One region of the Nonomuraea sp. NPDC049158 genome, then DNA from elsewhere that is predicted to be linked to it. Evidence: riboswitches for the same ligand, from Rfam matches in the RefSeq annotation. Region 1 holds a riboswitch; the other holds the start of a gene.
The links. A riboswitch is a leader RNA that binds a small molecule or an ion and turns the genes downstream of it on or off. The one in region 1 is predicted to bind cobalamin.

Region 2: another riboswitch for cobalamin. It lies ahead of AB0B61_RS55100 (CbtB-domain containing protein); the one in region 1 lies ahead of AB0B61_RS36300 (ribonucleoside-diphosphate reductase subunit alpha).

Annotation. Positions count from the first base shown of each region.
Region 1 is NZ_JBEZDM010000021.1:161,221-166,931, forward strand. It holds gene AB0B61_RS36290 (SAM-dependent methyltransferase) at 1-242, shown strand, start outside; gene AB0B61_RS36295 (tripartite tricarboxylate transporter substrate-binding protein) at 349-1,314, shown strand; cobalamin riboswitch at 1,319-1,513, shown strand; gene AB0B61_RS36300 (ribonucleoside-diphosphate reductase subunit alpha) at 1,639-3,810, shown strand; gene AB0B61_RS36305 (ribonucleotide-diphosphate reductase subunit beta) at 3,837-4,832, shown strand; gene AB0B61_RS36310 (mechanosensitive ion channel domain-containing protein) at 4,845-5,711, shown strand, end outside.
Region 2 is NZ_JBEZDM010000062.1:23,134-28,844, reverse strand. It holds gene crcB (fluoride efflux transporter CrcB) at 1-478, opposite strand, end outside; gene AB0B61_RS55105 (phosphoesterase) at 811-2,304, shown strand; adenosylcobalamin (AdoCbl) riboswitch at 2,563-2,711, shown strand; gene AB0B61_RS55100 (CbtB-domain containing protein) at 2,713-2,901, shown strand; gene AB0B61_RS55095 (CbtA family protein) at 2,910-3,650, shown strand; gene AB0B61_RS55090 (histidine phosphatase family protein) at 3,657-4,322, shown strand; gene AB0B61_RS55085 (VWA domain-containing protein) at 4,342-5,711, shown strand, end outside.

The sequences.
Region 1 (5,711 bases):
TCACCCACGCGACCTCGCGGGGGCGGTTCGACGAGGGCGCCACGCCGCTGCGCCGGCCCACGCCGGCCGGGGCCGGCACCGACCGGACGCCGAGGGAGATCCGGGCGTTCTTCGGGGACTTCGCGCTGGTCGAGCCGGGCCTGGTGCACGCCCCGGACTGGCGGCCCGACCGGCCCAGGCTGGTCAGCGAGCCCTCGCTGCCGTCGTACCTGCTCGTCGGTGTGGGCGAGAAAACTTCATAGTTCTTCCCGACTTTTCGTGATCCCAGATAATCACAACCCTGATGTGTAACAGTGCGTTAAGTGTCAGTGACGTGGGGTAGTTAATGGGGTGCGAGGGGAGGACGCCATGCGCCGACGGGGGTTCTTCGCGCTCGGGCTGGCGGTGGCGGCCTGCGCGACAGGATGTGGCACGGAGGGGAGCCTCGGCGGACGTGCCGTCAGCGCGGCCGGCCTCTCGGGGCGCTTCGCGATCGTCCCCGGCGCCGGACGCTGGGCCCGCGTCACCAAAGCGCTCGTCAAGACCGCCCGCGACGCCGGTTTCCCGGTCTCCGGCACCCCGCCCGTCACCCGGATCACCGTCACCGGGCTGCCCGCGCTGGCCGCGACCGAGCTCAACAACGGGCTGTCGCTGCTCGACACCGCCACGCCGCTGGCCCGGCTCACCGGCCAGATCGAGGTGGTGGTGGTGCCCGCCCACTCCAAGTTCGCCACCTTCGACCAGTTCGGCGCGCAACTGGTCGCCCACCCCGACCGCACGCCGCTGACGGGCGGACCGCAGGGCGAGCCCGACCACCTGCTGTTCGGGCTGATCGCCAAGGGTCTCGGCGCCGACACCCGGCAGGTCGACTACACCGGCTTTCCCGGCAGCGAGGAGGCTGCGGCCGCGCTCCTGGGCGGCAAGGCCGCCGCGGCGACCGGCACGCTCGCGGACTGGCGCCGCGCCATCGGCAAGGGCCTGGTCAGGGTGCTCGCCGTCTCCAGCGCGCGCCGGGTGGACGGCATCGAGGCGCCGAGCCTGCTGGAGTGCGGGGTACGGGTGGACTTCGCCGACTGGTGCGCGGCCGTGGGGCCCGAGGGCATGTCCGACGACGGGAAGGCCATCGCCATCCGGCTCTGCGACGAGGTCACGGGGTCCGACTCGTGGCGGGCGGCCTGCCGGGCGGAGGGATGGACCTCGCTCCCGCTCAGCGGCGACGACTTCGAACAGTGGCTGGCCTCGGAGATCGGCAGGACCAGGGCGGTGCTCCGCGATCTGGGCATGCTCGACGCGGGCGACACAACATGCTGGGGTAGTTGCGCCAACGGCCACTAGATGTAGGATCCTGCTCGTCGCTGGTTCGCCCCTCGGGGCGGAGCAAAAGGGAACCCGGTGCGATTCCGGGGCTGCCCCGCAGCGGTGAGCGGGAACGACCGCCGTCACGAGCACTGGAGACTTCCGGGAAGCGACGGCCAGTAGGAAGCCTCGACCATGCCCGCGAGCCCGAAGACCTGCCGGTGACGTTGGGGGAGCCGGCCGGCTCCGCCCATCGAAGTGTCCATGGCCTCGAGGGAGGGCCGGGGGCGTCGCGGCCGGGGATTCCAGGGCCGTCGTGCTCTCGCGCGCCCTCACGGGGATGAGCTCGCGAGGAGAGAGCACGTGACGCAGATCATTGAGACTGATGGTCGGCCGGTCGCCATTGACCGGCGGCTGGCGATCGAGGAGGCCGCCGCCCGGGTGATCACCGATCCGGCGAACTCCCGGCTCGCCGCCCGGCTCCTGGCCGAGGAGATCGCCGACGAGGCGGCCGGGCACGGCGTGCGGACCTTCTCCGAGTCCATCGCCGCCACCCACGCCGCCGGGCTGATCCAGGACTCGCTCGCCGCGTTCGTCGGCGCGCACGCCGCCGAGCTCGACGCGCTCGTCTCCGGCGAGGCGGACGACCGCTTCGAGTACTTCGGCCTGCGTACGGTCTATGACCGCTACCTGCTGCGGCACCCGGAGTCGCGGACGGTGCTCGAACGGCCGCAGCACTTCCTGCTGCGCGTGGCCTGCGGTCTGTCGGAGACGGTCGCCGAGGCCGCCGAGCTGTACGGCCTCATGTCCACGCTGTCGTACCTGCCGAGCTCGCCGACGCTGTTCAACTCGGGTTCGCGCCGGCCGCAGCTGTCGTCGTGCTTCCTGCTCGACTCGCCGCGCGACGAGCTCGAGTCGATCTACGACCGCTACGGGCAGGTGGCCAGGCTGTCGAAGTACGCCGGGGGCATCGGCATCTCGTGGACCCGGGTGCGCTCGCGCGGATCCCTCATCAGGGGCACCAACGGGCACTCCAACGGCATCGTGCCCTGGCTGCGTACGCTCGACTCCTCCGTCGCCGCCGTCAACCAGGGCGGCCGCCGCAAGGGCGCGGCCTGCGTCTACCTGGAGACCTGGCACGCCGACGTCGAGGAGTTCCTGGAGCTGCGTGACAACACGGGCGAGGACGCCCGGCGTACGCACAACCTCAACCTGGCCAACTGGGTGCCGGACGAGTTCATGCGGCGGGTGGAGGCCGACGAGGTCTGGTCGCTGTTCGACCCCAAGGAGGTCCCCGACCTCACCGACCTGTACGGCGAGGCGTTCACCCGCGCCTACCGCGCCTACGAGGCCGACGGCCGCTACGTCCGGCAGCTGCCCGCCCGGAGCCTCTACGGCCGGATGATGCGTACTCTCGCCCAGACCGGCAACGGCTGGATGACCTTCAAGGACGCCGCCAACCGCACCTCCAACCAGACGGCCCGGCCCGAGAACGTCATCCACCTGTCCAACCTGTGCACCGAGATCCTCGAGGTCACCAGCGACGGCGAGACGGCGGTGTGCAACCTCGGCTCGATCAACCTCGCCGCCCACCTGACCGCCGAGGGCGTCGACTGGGCCCGGCTGCGCACCACCGTCCGTACGGCGGTGCGCTTCCTGGACCGGACCATCGACCTGGGCTTCTACCCGACCGCCCAGGCCGAGGCGGCCAACAAGCGCTGGCGGCCGATCGGGCTCGGCGTGATGGGCCTGGCCGACGTCTTCTTCGCGCTCAGGCTGCCGTTCGACTCGCCCGAGGCGCTCGGGCTGTCGACCCGCGTCGCCGAGGAGATCGCGCTGGCCGCCTACGACACCTCCGCCGACCTGGCCGTGGAGCGCGGCCGGCATCCGTCGTACGAGGAGACCAGGGCGGCGGGCGGCGTCCTGCACCCCGACCACTACGGCGCCGCCGCGTGGCCGCGCTGGGCGGAGCTGCGCGCGAAGATCGCCGCGACCGGGCTGCGTAACTCGCTGATGGTCGCCATCGCCCCGACCGCGACCATCGCCTCCATCGCCGGGTGCTACGAGTGCATCGAGCCGCAGGTGTCCAACGTGTTCAAGCGCGAGACGCTGTCAGGGGAGTTCCTCCAGGTCAACCGCTACCTGGTGGCCGACCTGCAGGCCCGCGGGCTGTGGACGCAGCGGATGCGCGACGACCTCAAGCGGGCGGACGGCTCGGTCCAGGACATCGCCGGCCTCCCCGACGACCTCAAGACCTTGTACCGCACGGCCTGGGAGCTGCCGCAGAAGGCGCTCATCGACCTGGCCGCGGCCCGCCAGCCGTACATCGACCAGTCGCAGTCGCTCAACCTGTTCATGGCCAGCCCGACGATCGGGAAGCTGTCCTCGATGTACGCCTATGCCTGGAAGCAGGGCCTGAAGACCACCTACTACCTGCGCTCGCGCCCGGCCACCCGGATCGCCCAGACGACGATCGCGCTCGACGCCGTCGCCTGCTCCTTGGAGAACCCGGAAACCTGCGAAGCCTGCCAGTAGTAGCCCCTCGAACGGAGACCCCCGCAATGCTGCTCGACCCTGGCATGGACCTGACCCTGCGCCCCATGCGTTACCCGGACTTCTACGAGCGCTATCGCGCCGCGATCCGCAACACCTGGACCGTCGAGGAGGTGGAGCTGCACTCCGACCTCGCCGACCTGGCCAGGATGACGCCGCAGGAGCGCCACCTGATCAACCGGCTGGTCGCCTTCTTCGCCACCGGCGACTCCATCGTGGCCAACAACCTCGTGCTCAACCTCTATCAGCACGTCAACGCCCCCGAAGCGCGCCTCTACCTCAGCAGGCAGCTGTTCGAGGAGGCCGTACACGTGCAGTTCTACCTGACGCTGCTCGACACGTACCTGCCTGACCTGGAGGAACGGGTCAAGGCGTTCGCCGCCGTGGAGCACATCCCGTCCATCAGGGACAAGGCGGAGTTCTGCTTCCGGTGGATCGACTCGATCAACGGCCTGCGGCGGCTGGAGACCGCGGACGAGCGGCGGCAGTTCCTGCTCAACCTGATCTGCTTCGCCGCCTGCATCGAAGGGCTCTTCTTCTACGGAGCGTTCGCCTACGTATACTGGTTCCGGTCGCGGGGCCTGCTCGGCGGGCTGGCCACCGGCACCAACTGGGTGTTCCGCGACGAGTCCATGCACATGGAGTTCGCCTTCAGCGTCGTCGACACCGTGCGGGCCGAGGAGCCCGAGCTGTTCGACGACAAGCTGGGGGAGCAGGTCACCCGCATGATCGAGGAGGCCGTCGCCGCCGAGTTGGCCTTCGCCCGCGATCTGTGCGGCGACGGCATGCCCGGCATGAGCGTCGAGCAGATGCGCGACTATCTTCAATATGTCGCCGACCAGCGGCTGGCCCGGCTCGGGCTGCCCCAGAGGTACGGCACCGCCAACCCGTTCGGATTCATGGAGCTGCAGGACGTCCAGGAGCTGGCCAACTTCTTCGAACGGCGTGTCTCCGCATACCAAGTGGCTGTTGAGGGCAATGTGACATTTGACGAGACCTTTTAAGACATAGGGGGCATGAACGTGCAGTCGCCGACCGACTGGCTCATTCTCGCCATCTCGGTGGCGGGCTCCATTCTCGTGGTGGAGGTGGTCAGGAGGCTGCTGGTCAGGGCGGGCCGCAAATGGGCGCTCGCCCGGCACCTGGTGGAGCACTGCACCTGGGCGGCGTTCTCGGTGGGGGTCGTGGTGGCGACCAACCTGGTGTTCTCGCCGGGGATGATCGGCGCGAGCGTCCGCCAGCGCGAGCTCGGCGGCACGATCGACCGGGTGCTCGGCCTGGTCACCATCGCCTGCGTCACCTGGCTGATCGTCCAGGCCAGCTATGCCCTCACGGACGTCGTTCTGGACCGGCTGGTCCTGGTCAAGGGGGAGCGCAATCGCCGGGCACGGCGGATCATGACCCAGATCGGGCTGGTCCGCCGCGTCGCCGCCGTGACCATCGTCGTACTGGCGATCGGCACCATGCTCTTCTCCTTCCCGCAGGTCCGCGCGCTGGGCGCCGGGCTGCTCGCCTCGGCGGGCATCGCCGGCGCCATCGTCGGTATCGCCGCCCAGCCGACCATCGGCAACATGCTGGCCGGGCTCCAGCTCGCCTTCAGCGACGCGCTGCGCCTCGACGACGTGGTCGTGGTCAACGATGAGTGGGGCAGGATCGAGGAGCTCACGCTCACCTACGTCGTGGTACGCCTGTGGGACGAGCGGCGCCTGGTCCTGCCCGTGTCCTACTTCACCCAGAACCCGTTCGAGAACTGGACCCGCCACGGCAGCCAGGTCCTCGCCGTGGTGTTCCTGCGCGTCGACTGGTCGATACCGATCGGCAAGCTGCGCGAAGAGCTCTATCGGTTCATCCAGGAGAGCCCGCTGTGGGACCAGAAGGACTGG
Region 2 (5,711 bases), on a different contig from region 1:
TCTCTCGGACGTACCGGCGGGCCGCCGCACGCGCCGCCGCGCTGCCGGCCCACACCGCGGTCAGGGCCAGCACGGGGGTCAGCGCCAGGTACGCCAGCGCCGTGCGAGCCGCGTCGCCCGCCAGCAACTGGTTGATCTCCAGGATGTACGTGGAGAAGGTGGTGAACCCGCCCAGCACGCCGACGCCCAGCAGCGGACGCACCCATCCGGGCGCGGACCAGACCTCGGTGATGGCCACCATGAGCACCCCGATCAGCAGACAGCCGACGGTGTTGATGGCCAGTGTCGTCCACGGAAAGGCCCCGGCCTGGCGCGGAAAGGCCACGCCCAGGCCGTAGCGGGCCAGCGCACCCGCCGCGCCACCGAGCGCGATCACCCCCAGCGTCGCCCACGGAGCCCGGCGCAGCTCGGCACGCTGGGCGGGCACACGCAGGTCGACGTCGGCGTCCACGGGTCGCTTCGCTTCGGGACGAGACATGAAGATCCTCCTACCAGCAGCACAGAACAACCTCTGGTAGGGACCGTTGGCGGCTGGGTGCCACGGTTGCCCGCCACCGGATCGGCGGCGAGGCGGTGGGCCCCACCACCGCGACCTCCTCCACGGAGGTTCCCCTCGACTATACCGATCGGCCCCAACAGGACCTGGCAGCGACCTCGGCCCGCCCCGCATCAGCGGTTCCGGGCTTGGGCGGGTTCCGGATGGGATCAATGCACTGTTCTTGCTCGTCCCGAGCGGCGTTCACACGGCGTTCAGTGGGCTCTTCGAGGCTTGCGGGTCGGCACCCTATCTGCACCACGAAAGGCTTCATCGTGAGGAACAACAAGGACGAACAGGCCGAGTCGGCCGGGCTTTCCCGGCGGCGGCTGGTCAAGTACGCCGGTGTCGGCGCGACGCTGGCCGCCGCGGCTCCCCTGGTGGGCGGCACCGCCGCGCAGGCCGACGACGAGCGCTCCTTCGGCAACGGCGCCGGCAATGGCCGAATGTGGCGTGCGGGCGATCACCACGTCCACTCGGAGTACAGCGGTGAGTTCGACACCAAGACCAATCCGCCGACCTTCCACAAGGGCGCCGACGCGGTCTACCCGATCGTCACCAACGCGATCATGGCCAAGTACTTCGGGTTGACCTGGGCGATGTGCACCGACCACGGCGGCCCGACGCATTCCAAGGTGAACCTGGAGCAGGCTTATCCCGACCTGCTGCGCTCGCGTGTGCTCGTACCCGAGGTCCTGCAGTTCTGGGGCATGGAGTTCGACGCGCCGGCGCTGGACCACCACACGTTGATGATCCCGCACCACGCCGACGAGGCGCGGCAGTTGTTCGAGTTGGAGAGCCGCTTCGCCAAGCACGACGCCTTCCCGGCCGACGCGGGCCGCGACACCGAGGCCAAGATGGTGGAGTTCCTCAAGGCCGCCCGCGGCATGGGGCAGAAGCCGCTGGTGATCGCGCACCACGCGGCGCGCTCGGCGACCGGGCTGGGGGTGTGGGGTCAGGACACCCCGCGTGAGTTCCGCAACGGCAACAACGTCGCCCCCGACGTGTACGTGGGATTCGAGGGCGCCCCCGGGCACCAGGCGGGCCCCCTGAACGGTGGCGCGCGCGGCGGGTATGGCAACCACCCCACCTACGGCGGCTTCGACCAGATGACCGCGCGGGTCGGCGGCCTGTGGGACTCGCTGCTGGGCGAGGGCCGGCACTGGTGGATCACGGCCACCTCCGACTCGCACGTGCACTGGACCCGCGGCGGTTCGGACTTCTGGCCGGGCGAGTACAGCAAGACGTACGTGATGGCGCGCCAGGACTACGGCGACATCATGGACGCCCTGCGCAACGGCCGCATCTTCGTCGCCACCGGGGACCTGGTCACCGCTCTCGACGTCACCGCCGGCAACCAGGGCCGCCAGGCCACCGTGGGCGAGACGCTGGTGGTCAACCGGCGTACCCGCACCGACGTCGAGGTCGAGATCCGGTTCCGGCCGCTGGAGGGCAAGAACGGCAACGGCGAGCGCCCCGAGGTGCGGCGCGTCGACCTCATCACCGGGCAGGTGAGTGGCGTGAGCGCCAACCTGGACGCCGACACCAACCCCACCACGAAGGTCGTGGCGCGCTTCGGCCCGGGCGACTGGCGCCGGCAGGGCCGGGACTATGTCATCCGGCACACGCTGCGCGACGTGCAGACCGACAGCTACCTGCGGGTACGCGGCACCAGCACCGACGAGATGGAGCCGGCGGCCGACGGCAAGGAGAGCCCGTGGCAGGACCTGTGGTTCTACTCCAACCCTGTCTTCATCCGCGTCCGCTAACCCGCTAGCCCGCTGACCTGGGGCGGTCCCGCACACGACGCGGGACCGCCCTCTCTCCGCGCAAAGCGTCGGCCGGCGGCTGCGAAGCGGCGGACTTCGCCGTGGGCGATGAACTCGCGAGCACGCCGGGCGCGACCGTACACCTCCAACCTGCGCTCCATCCCGCCGCGAGTGGCACCCGCCACCAGCCGTGCGCGCCTCACACCACCGACGTCTGGCCTCCTTGATGTGTTGACGCGAACGGGAGGAAAGGATACGTTCCGGTAGATTTCACGGTTGTCCAAGGGAAATCCGGTGAGATGCCGGTGCGGACGCGCCACTGTATCCGGGACGTAGATCCCGGGAGCCAGGTCGCTTGGACCTCCGTGACCTCATTTGTTGGGACGCGTCATCCCTGAGGAGGCACTGATGAGTGGTCTGTCCGCTCCTACCGTCATTCCGTTCCCCCGTCTGCGGCTGTGGTTGCTGGCCGTGCCGGTACTGCTGCTGATCGCCTACCTGGTGCTGATGGACAACGGAGCCATCTCGCAGACAGGTGCGTACCTGCACGAACTCATGCACGACGGGCGTCACCTGCTCGGCGTGCCCTGCCACTAGACCTCGGCATGGTACGCACCCTGCTGGTCAGGGGCCTGCTTCTGGGCCTGCTGGCCGGATTGATCGCGGGCGGCTTCGCCTTCGCCTTCGGGGAACCGCAGGTGGACAGTGCTATCGCGCTGGAACAGGCGCACGCCGCGCAGGAACCTGGCCATGACCACGGCGAGGAGGAACTGGTCAGCAGGCCAGGCCAGAAGGCCGGGCTCTTCCTCGCCACCGGCCTGTACGGGCTGGCCGTGGGAGGGGTCTTCGCCCTGGTGTACGCGGGTCTGCGGGGCCGGGTCGGCCCACGGTCGGAGGGCGGGCTGGCGCTCGCCGCCGCCGGGTCGGCGTTCGGGGCGGCGATCCTCGTACCATTCGTGAAATATCCGGCTAATCCACCGGCTGTGGGAGACCCGGAAACGATCAACAGCCGGACCGCCCTCTATGTCGTGATGATCCTTGTCGGCCTGGCCGCGATCGCGATCGCGGTGGCCACCGCGCGGCGGGTGACCGCCGGGCCATGGGCGCGGTGGGTCGCGGCGGGGGTGGCGTTCCTGGTCCCGGTGGTCGCCGCGTGGCTGCTGCTGCCGACCGTGGACGAGGTGCCCGAGGGCTTCCCCGCCACGTTGCTGTGGCAGTTCAGGCTCGTGTCGCTGGGGACGCAGCTCGTTTTCTGGACGGCCTTCGGCGTGCTGTTCGGGTGGGTGAGCGACCGGGCGGCGCGGCGGGCGGCGGCCGTACCCGCGACCGCCGCCTCGCCGGGCTGAGCCGGCGTGCTGTTCGTCCGGCACGCCAGCACGCCGGGGATGCGGACCGCCTGCTTTCCCGTGGCCGATGAGAACGCCGACCCGGCCAGCCTGGCCAGAGCACACGACTTGGCCGGCGCACACGGCTTGGCCTCGGTTGCCGTCGACCCGGTGGTGACGGGCTCGGTGGTGACAGGCTCTATGACGACCGGCTCGATGGCAACCGGGTCGGTGGCGACCGGCTCAGCGGTGGCCGGCTCAGCGACGTGGGTTGCTCCCAGTGCTGCGGCGCGGCAGACCGCTGCCGCGCTCGGCCGGGAAGCGTGCGTGGTCGCCGCGCTCGCGGAGGCGGATCACGGCCGGTGGCGCGGCCTGCCGTACGGGCGGGTCGCGCAGGAGGAGCCGGACGCGCTGGCGAGCTGGCTGGCGGATCCGGACGCGGCACCGCATGGCGGGGAGAGCCTGACCATGCTCGCGGCGCGGGTGGCGGACTGGCTCGACTCAGTACGCGGGGAGCCCGAGGCGGTCGTCGTCTGCGACGCGGGCGCCATCCGGGCGGCGCTCGGCCACGCGCTGGGACTGGACCCGCCGCGCGCCGCCCGTTTCGATCTCGCGCCGCTGTCCATCACCGAGCTGACCGTCACGCGAGGCGGCTGGCGGGTCGCCCACGTCAACCGGAAGATCCTGTCTTGAACGTACGGAAGGTCCTGTCTTGATCGTCTCGTATCCGTTCAGCGCCGTCGTCGGGCTCGACGACCTGAAACTGGCGCTGGTGCTCAACGCCGTCTCACCACGGGTGGGCGGTGTGCTGGTACGGGGTGAGAAGGGCACCGCCAAGTCCACCATCGTGCGCGCGCTGGCCGCCCAGTTGCCCCCGGTGAACGTGGTGCCAGGCTGCCGGTTCGCCTGCGACCCGGCAGCGCCCGATGCCGAGTGCCCGGACGGCCCGCACGAACCGGACGCCCAAGGTCTGGGCCGCCCGGCCGCGTTGGTGGAGCTGCCGGTGGGCGCCTCGGAGGACCGCCTGGCCGGCTCGCTCGACGTGGAGCGGGCGCTGACGGAGGGGGTGAAGGCGTTCGAGCCGGGCCTGCTGGCGGCCGCGCACCGCGGCGTCCTGTACGTGGACGAGGTGAACCTGCTGCACGACCACCTGGTGGACCTGCTGCTGGACGCGGCGGCCCTGGGCACCTGCTACGTCGAGCGAGAGTCGGTCTCGGTCCGGCACGCCGCCCGGTTCCTGCTGGTCGGGACCATGAACCCGGAGGAGGGCGAGCTGCGGCCGCAGTTGCTCGACAGGTTCGGCCTGACGGTGGAGGTGAAGGCGTCCCGGAATCCGGTGGAGCGCGCCGAGGTGGTACGACGCCGGCTGGCCTTCGACGCGGACGCCGAGACGTTCGCGGCCCGGTGGGCGGCTGAGGAATCGGCGCTGGCGGCCAGGATCGCCCAGGCCCGTGGCCGGGTTTCCGGCGTGCGACTGCCCGACGCACGGCTGCGGCAGATCGCGACGGTGTGCGCGGCGTTCGAGGTGGACGGGTTGCGGGCCGACCTGGTCACGGCGAACGCCGCCATCGCCCACGCCGCCTGGCATGGGCGCGAGAGGGTGACGACCGAGGATGTACGGGCGGCGGCTCGCCTCTCGCTGCCGCATCGGCGGCGGCGCGACCCGTTCGATGCGCCAGGGCTGGACGAGTCGCTGCTCGACGAGCTGCTGAAGAGCACGTCGGAGGATGACGATCCGGACAATCCCAGTGGCGGGGGTCCTGACGCCTCCGGACCTCCTGACGCCTCCGGGCCTGCTGATGCCTCCGGGCCTGCTGATGCCTCCGGGCCTGCTGATGCCTCCGGGCCTGCTGATGCCTCCGGGCCTGGGGAGGACGGCGGCCCGGCGAGCGCCTCGCCACCGGCGGGTGACGGTGACTGGATGCCGGATGGCAAGAGATCGGCGAAGCAGCCGGCCGATGCCGGGCAGTCGCCGGACGCCGGGAGCGCCTACGGGCAGGAGCCGCCGGGCCGGGTGGCCGGATTGGCGGCGCCGTACCGGGTGCCGTTGCTTCAGGTGCCCGGGATCGGTGAGGGCGTGGC